2 regions of the Rhizobium sp. KNZ14-9A genome follow, and region 1 is predicted to be linked to the other one. Evidence: riboswitches for the same ligand, from Rfam matches in the RefSeq annotation. Region 1 holds a riboswitch; the other holds the start of a gene.
The links. Region 1 has a riboswitch for FMN ahead of ribB (3,4-dihydroxy-2-butanone-4-phosphate synthase). Riboswitches for the same ligand answer to the same signal wherever they lie in the genome.
Positions count from the first base shown of each region.

Region 2: another riboswitch for FMN. It lies ahead of ACR9ZQ_RS18580 (DMT family transporter); the one in region 1 lies ahead of ribB (3,4-dihydroxy-2-butanone-4-phosphate synthase).

Region 1 covers NZ_JBPGXB010000004.1:1,518,014-1,521,985, forward strand. The annotation lists gene ACR9ZQ_RS37350 (ThuA domain-containing protein) at 1-263, shown strand, start outside; gene ACR9ZQ_RS37355 (Gfo/Idh/MocA family protein) at 275-1,399, shown strand; gene ribB (3,4-dihydroxy-2-butanone-4-phosphate synthase) at 1,567-2,193, opposite strand; FMN riboswitch at 2,311-2,455, opposite strand; gene ACR9ZQ_RS37365 (glucose 1-dehydrogenase) at 2,562-3,344, opposite strand; gene tpiA (triose-phosphate isomerase) at 3,419-3,972, opposite strand, start outside.
Region 2 covers NZ_JBPGXB010000002.1:2,387,560-2,391,531, forward strand. The annotation lists gene ACR9ZQ_RS18575 (esterase-like activity of phytase family protein) at 1-864, opposite strand, end outside; gene ACR9ZQ_RS18580 (DMT family transporter) at 961-1,869, opposite strand; FMN riboswitch at 1,953-2,105, opposite strand; gene hupB (DNA-binding protein HupB) at 2,229-2,504, opposite strand; gene lon (endopeptidase La) at 2,712-3,972, opposite strand, start outside.

The sequences.
Region 1 (3,972 bases):
GAGAAGTCTTCCGGTCTGGCCTCACCTGGCGCCGCGGCGCCGGCAATATCTTCTATTTCCGCCCCGGCCACGAAACCTATCCGACCTATCACGATGCGAACGTGCAGAAGGTGCTGATCAACGGCGTGAAGTGGGCCTATAACCCGCAGAGCGACCTGAAGAGCATCACCGATGCCCCAAATGTGCCGGTAGAGAAGGCACTGGAGCCGATCGTCGAGCGTGGTCCGAGACTGCATCAAGCCGGCGAAGCCGGTTACCGCTGAGGAGAAGAGCAATGCGTCTACTTGTTCTTGGCACGGGCATGATGGCCAAAAACCAGGTTGCCAACTTCCTCGCCATCGATGGTGTCGAGGTGGTCGGCGCCGTCGACACCGATCGGACCCGGCTTGATGAGTTCGCTGATCATTTCAACATCGCAAAGCGCTTCAGCACGCTCGAGGAAGCGATCGCCTGGGGCGAATTCGATGCCGCCACCAACGTCACGCCTGACCGGATACATCATGCGACGAGCTTGGCGCTGATCGCCGCCGGCAAGCACGTCTTCTGTGAAAAGCCGCTGGCAGAAAACTACGCCCATGCGCTGGAGATGACGGAAGCGGCTGAGACCGCCGGCGTCGTCAACATGGTCAACCTCACCTATCGCAACGTCGCACCGCTGCAGCGCGCCCGCGAGATGGTGCTATCAGGCGAACTTGGCACCATCCGCCATGTGGAGGCCTCCTATCTGCAGAGCTGGCTGGTGTCTCGCGCCTGGGGCGATTGGCGTACGGAATCGCGCTGGCTGTGGCGCTTGTCCACCGGCCATGGATCGAACGGCGTGCTCGGCGATGTCGGCATTCATATTCTCGATTTCGCCGCTTATGGCGCCGCGACCGATATCGACCATGTCTTTGCGCGCCTCAAGACCTTCAACAAGGCGCCGGGCGGACAGATCGGTGAATATATGCTCGACGCCAATGACAGCTTCACCATGTCTGTCGATTTCGCCAATGGCGCCCTCGGCGTCATCCATGCGACACGCTGGGCGACCGGTCATCTCAACGAACTGAAGCTGCGCATCTATGGCGAAAAAGGCAGCCTCGAAGTCATCCATCGTCCTGACGGCTCAGATCTTCGGGGCTGCTTCGGTGACGATATTGAAAGCGCCACCTGGCGTGACATCGAGGTGCCGGCAGTGCTGACCAACTACCAGCGCTTTGCCGAAGCGGTCAGAACCGGAAAGCAGGACGATCCCACCTTCCGCCATGCCGCCAACCTGCAGAAGGTCATCGACCTCGCGATCGTATCGGAGAAAGAACGTCGGGAGTTCAATCTGCTGGCTTCCGAGAGCCTGGAAGGCACGGCCGGCCAGGAACGCAAGACGGACGATCAGGGACCGGCGCTAGCACTCGTCGTCTGAAGGCATGGTGAAACATCGAAGGCCCGCGTGATCGGGCCTTCGTCGAGCTAATAGCTCACGCGGCTTATCCGTGCCAGAGCGCGAGTGCCTCGTTGCAGACTACACAAACGGCACCCACGCGATCTTGGCTCGCCGTGGCTCTTTTACGCCAGGCCAAGACACGCTTACTAGGCGGCCTTAACAGGCGCTCTCACGCCCCGATAAGCAATGAGATCCTCGATTGTGATCAGATGGAGGCCGTGCCGTTCGGCAAACTGCTCAAGCTCGGGCAGGCGTGCCATCGTGCCATCATCATTGGCCACCTCGCAAATGACACCTGACGGCGACAGGCCGGCAAGCCTTGCGAGGTCGACAGCCGCCTCGGTATGACCTGGACGAGAAAGCACGCCGTTCGGATGCGCACGCAACGGGAAGATATGGCCGGGCCGCGCAAAATCCTCGGGGCGGGACGTCTCGGCAATGAGTGCGCGAACCGTCGCGGCGCGGTCAGCCGCCGAAATTCCGGTCGTCGTTTCAGGAATATAGTCAACCGACACGGTGAAAGCCGTCTTCAAAAGTTCGGTATTGTTGGGGACCATCTGCGGGATCTGCAGCTCGTCCAGCCGCTCGCCTTCCATTGCCACACAGATGAGGCCGCGAGCATAATTCATCATGAAGGCGATCGCCTGCGGGGTGATTGCCTCGGATGCGATGACGAGGTCGCCCTCGTTTTCACGATCACGATCGTCGACGACGACCACGATCTCGCCACGCGCAATCGCGACGATCGCATCTTCGATTCTGGAAATTGCCATCTTCTCTGCCTTTCAAGGGTTAGCCGCAGTGTGCGGCGTACATGGCCTGTCAAAAGCCACCATTTTCCCTTGGGCGAACAAGCATATGAAACACCGCGTGCCGAGCGGTGTCCTCTGCGTTGCTCTCTTCCATCCGGACTATGACCGTCGGCTCCGGCATCTCACCGGATCTGCTGACCCTTCGCTTCCACGAAGGCGCTCGCGGGCTCCGAGTTGCCTCGATACCGCCGGTGGGGAATTGCACCCCGCCCTGAGAACATTACTTAGATAGATGATGAAGGCCTTGTTCTGCAAGAGGTTGAGTGCAGATCTCGCCGCGGGAACTGCCTCGCAGAGGTGAAAGCACCGTTTCCTATTGCCGAACAGAGCTAGGACATGATCAGGCCGCCATCGACATTGATGGTCTGGCCGGTAATGTAGGCTGCATCGTCGCTGGCAAGGAAGGTGACGAGGCCGGCGACGTCTTCGCCGGAACCGGCGCGCTTCATCGGAATGCCTTCGACCCATTCCTTCATCAGTTCGCCGGGGCCGTAATTGCCGAGCAGCTTGCCCCATGCCTGGTCGTTATAGGCCCACATGTCGGTCTCGATGATGCCCGGGCAGAAGGCGTTGACGGTGATGCCGTCGGTCGCGACTTCCTTGGCAAGGCTCTGGGTGATGCCGACGACGCCCATCTTCGAGGCGGCATAATGCGGCGTATAGATGAAGCCGTCGCGCGCCTGGCCGGAGGCCGTGTTGATGAGACGGCCGCCGCGGCCGTGCTTGCGCATGCGGGCGATCGCTTCCTGGGCGCAGAGGAACACGCCCTTGGTGTTGACGGCCATGACCTTGTCCCACTCGCCCTCGGTCATATCCTCGATGCGGGCAATGGTGATGACGCCGGCATTCTGGATGGAGACGTCGACAGCGCCGAATGCCTGCTCGGCTGCGTCATAAAGGGCCTTGACGCTTGACTTGTCAGTGACGTCGCCAACGAAGGAAATAGCCTTGCCGCCATCTGACTTGATCTGTTCTGCCACGCCATGCACGCTGTCTTCATTGGCCGAAACGACGAGATTGGCGCCTTCGCGCGCAAAGCGTTTGGCGATCGCTGCACCGATACCGCGGCTTGCGCCGGTAATGACGACGGTCTTGTTTTCAAAACGTTGCATTCTCTTTTCCTTTCAACGGCGCCGGTGTGAGCGCACCGATCTGCACCGGCGACACTTGTCTCCGCACTCAGAGTTCAAACGGCTGCCGAAATAATTCCTGCGAATTCCGAGGCCTTCAGCGAGGCGCCGCCGACCAGCGCTCCGTCCACATTGCGAAGCCCGAATATCGCCTCTGCATTGGATGCCTTGACCGAGCCGCCATAGAGGATCTTGACCGAACGGCCATCGCTGCCCAGCCGCTCTTCGAGCATCTGCCGGATCGCCGCATGGACCTCCTCAATCTGTTCGTGGGTCGGCACCAGTCCGGTTCCGATTGCCCAGACGGGTTCATAGGCGATGACAAGATTTCGGCTGGTAGCACCCTCGGGGACGGATCCCCGCAGTTGTTCGCCGACGACTTCGATTGCCCGGCCTTCGTCGCGCTCATGGCGTGTCTCACCGACGCAGACGATCGAAATCAAGCCTGCCCGATGCGCGGCAAGCGCCTTCCCCAGCACAATCTCATCGTCCTCGCCGTTCAGGACACGGCGTTCGGAATGTCCGAGGATGACATAGCGCGCACCGAGATCGGCAAGCATTTCGGCAGAAATTTCGCCGGTGTGGGCACCCGACGACTGCGCGTGGCAAT
Region 2 (3,972 bases), on a different contig from region 1:
GTCCAGCCACTTTACGGCGTCGGGCTCGCGATGGATGCCCTTCTTCTCGCCGGTAAATTTCAGGGCGCCGTCACGTTTGGTGTCGATGCCGGTGAGATCAACGGTGCCGGCAGAGAAGTGCGTCTTCACTGTGCCGGTCGTGCCGTCGAGGATGATGATCTCGTTGTTTTCCTGCAGGGTCAGGGCGATTTCGTTCTGGCTGTTGAAGGCAACGAATTCCGGCTCCGGATCCTCCGGGGCAACGCCGGCGAGACCGGCCAGGGCAACGTGCTTGATTGTGCCACAATCGACGGTACCGTCGGTCTTGACCTGGAAGACGACGAGGTCGCCTGCCGGCATCTGCGGGATCTTGCCGTCGTTGACATCTTCGTCGCGCTCGTTTTCGATCGCGATAGTGCCGAGCGTCCTATCCTTGCTGAGGGCGATCGAATCAGGCTGGCCGCCGAGATCGCAGGTAGCATCGATCTTCTTACCGGCGATATCGACGATCGCCAGACGGCCTGACGGCTTCTGCTTGCTTTCGCCGGTGTTGACGGCGACGAGCGCCTTGCCGGCTGCAGTCGTGACCGAGGTCGGTTCACCGTCCATCATCAGCGCGCCGCCGGCCTTGGGTGCCTTAGCATCGGTGATGTCGATGAAGCCAATCGCGCCGAGCGGGCTGTCGCTGTAGATCAGCGTGTTGCCATCCTGCGAAGCGGTAATGATTTCGGCCGAAGTGGCCGAAAGCTTGTCCTTGTCAGCCGGCAGGTTGGTCGCGACCGGGAAAGAGGCGATGCGGTTGAAAACCGGCTCAGCCGCTGCCGGGAAGGCAACGGATGCAAAAAGCATGGCAGCGAGCGCTGCCTTGCGCGAAGACAATGTCATTGAAAATCCCCCAATGTCGAAAAAATCGAACAGAGGTTTTTTGCGGGACTGCCATGACAGACACATGACAGCCTGCGACATTTTGTACGGTTTGCGTCAGGCCGCCTGCCGTTCGCGACGCATCTCGCTGCGCATGATGAAGAGCGACGCGGCGAGGATGAGCGCAGCGCCGAGCCACAGATAACCAGCCGGCGCATAGCCGAAGAAAAGCCAGCCGGCGAGCACGTTCAGCGGCAGCTTCAGGTCGTCGAAAGGCTGCACATAGGCAGCGTCGGCGCTGGCATAGGCGAGCGTCAGCAGATATTGCGCCACGACCGTCAGGAGGCCTGCCAGAAGGAAGAGAGCAAGTGCGGCGCCCGTCGGCACCACAAAGCCTGCCGCGAGCGCCAGGCCGCCATTGATCGGCGTCAGCAGCACCAGAAGCCACACGGTGATCGTCTCCGGCTTCTCAATGCCGGTCAGGCTCTTGGTGATGAGCGAGGAGGCGCCCCAAAGCAAAGCCGAGATAACAGGCAGAAGTGCTGCCCAGGTGAAGCTGTCCGACCATGGCTGGAGGATGATCATGGCGCCGATAAAGCCGACACCTGTCGCCATCCAGCGAGCGGGGCCAACACGCTCGCCGAGGAAAAGGCGTGCGCCGAGAATGATGAAAAAGGGCGAGGTCATGACGAGTGCGATCGCCTGCCAGATCGGCACGGAGGCGAGGCCGGAGACCCAGGCCTCGACGCCGAGCGCAGCAAGGACGACACGCACGATATGCCGCCAGGGATAATCCGTGCGCATGGCAGAAAGGCCGACCTTGCGCAGGAAGGGCAACGAGAAAAGAAAAGCGAAGCCATATTGCCAGAAGGCTGCGGAGGCCGCCGGGAAGGCAAGCGTCATCGTGAGCCATTGGGTGACGACATTGAGGAGCGAGAAGACGACGCCTCCAAGCACCATGAAGGCTGCACCGGCGAAGGCGCGGGAGTGCGAAACTGCAAGGGAATTCTGATTCATGTCTTCCATCCGGAATAGGGACCAAACATAAATCAGGACGCATGAGGTTACAGAACGCAGACGCAGACAGATCCCTGCCCGCGCGCGGCCATGCTCATTCTCTTTCATCCGGACTCTAACCGTCGGCTCCGGAATCACACCGGATCTGCTGACCCTTCCCAAACCAAGGCTTCGGAAGGCGCTCGCGGGCTCAGGCCGTAGCCCTTACCGCCGGTGGGGACTTTCACCCCGCCCTGAGAACATCGCCGTCGTAAGACAAAGCGCTGCATGCCGCAAGCGATCAAAAACAAAAAGGGGTCCGGCGATGCCGAACCCCCCTCGAAATCCTGCGCGACCGTTCTCGTTTACGGCCGGCGGACAATCTCGTATCAGCCGTTGACGGCGTCCTTCAGGCCCTTGCCGGGCGTGAACTTCGGCACGTTGCGTGCCGGAATGTCAACTTCGGCGCCGGTCGACGGGTTGCGACCCTTCGTGGCAGCGCGATGAGAAACCGTGAAGCTGCCGAAGCCAGCGAGACGGATGTCGCCCTTGTTCTTCAGCTCGGCCTGCACAACATCAAAAACTGCGTCTACGGCAGATGCTGCGTCAGACTTCGTCAGTCCAGCCTTTTCGGCTACTGCGGACACGAGTTCATTCTTGTTCATGTTTCCACCCCTTTCTAAATGGTTTGAAACAACTCAATCTGTAAGCTAGGCGCAGAAATCGCTTTCATCAGGCCCGCCGAGAACCCAAAAACCCTGCAAATCAAGGAAAAGCAAGCGTCTACATGACGTTTTCACAAAAAAGGCCGGCGTTTCCGCCGGCCTTTTTCAGGATTTGCAACAATTGGGCATAAATGTGGCCGCCAAAGCTCAATGAGCGATGGCTGCACCTGCATCATCGAGCCCTTCGACAGTCGCGATGACGGGCGTTTCCACCGTACCATCCCACTCGATCGGCTCGGGACGACGGACCAGCGCATGCTTGATCACTTCGCCCATACGGGAGACCGGAATGATCTCCATGTTGTTCTTCACGTTGTCAGGAATCTCTGCCAGATCCTTGGCATTCTCTTCCGGAATCAGCACCTTCTTGATGCCGCCGCGCAGTGCCGCGAGCAGCTTTTCCTTCAGGCCACCGATCGGCAGGACACGGCCACGCAGGGTGATTTCACCCGTCATTGCCACATCCTTGTTGACCGGAATGCCGGTCATGATCGAGACGATCGCGGTTGCCATCGCGACACCGGCAGACGGACCATCCTTCGGCGTTGCGCCTTCCGGCACGTGTACGTGGATGTCGCTCTTGTCGAAGAGCGGCGGCTGGATGCCGAAATCGACGGCGCGCGAGCGGACGTAAGACGCCGCTGCCGAGATCGATTCCTTCATCACTTCCTTCAGGTTGCCGGTGACGGTCATGCGGCCCTTGCCGGGCATCATGACACCTTCGATCGTCAGCAGCTCGCCGCCGACTTCCGTCCAGGCAAGACCCGTGACCACGCCGACCTGATCCTCACGCTCGGCTTCGCCGTGGCGGAAGCGCGGAACGCCAAGATAATCGTCGATATTCGCTGCCGTGACATGAACCGACTTCGCCTTGCCCTTGATGATCTCGGTGACCGCCTTGCGGGCGAGCTTCATCAATTCGCGTTCGAAGTTACGGACACCGGCTTCGCGGGTATACTGCTGGCTGATTGCCATCAGGGCATCGTCGCTGACCGAGAATTCGCTCGGCTGCAGCGCATGTTCCTTGATGGCCTTCGGCAGCAGGTGCCGCTTGGCGATCTCGCGCTTTTCGTCTTCGGTGTAGCCGGCGATACGGATGATTTCCATGCGGTCCATCAGCGGAGCCGGGATGTTCAGCGTATTCGCCGTCGTGATGAACATCACGTCCGACAGGTCGTATTCGACTTCCAGGTAGTGGTCCATGAAGGTCGAGTTCTGAGCCGGATCGAGTACCTCGAGCAAAGCCGAAGACGGATCGCCGCGATAGTCCTGGCCGAGCTTGTCGATCTCATCGAGCAAGAAGAGCGGGTTGGACTTCTTCGCCTTCTTCATCGACTGGATAACCTTGCCGGGCATCGAACCGATATAGGTGCGGCGGTGGCCGCGAATTTCGGCTTCGTCACGGACG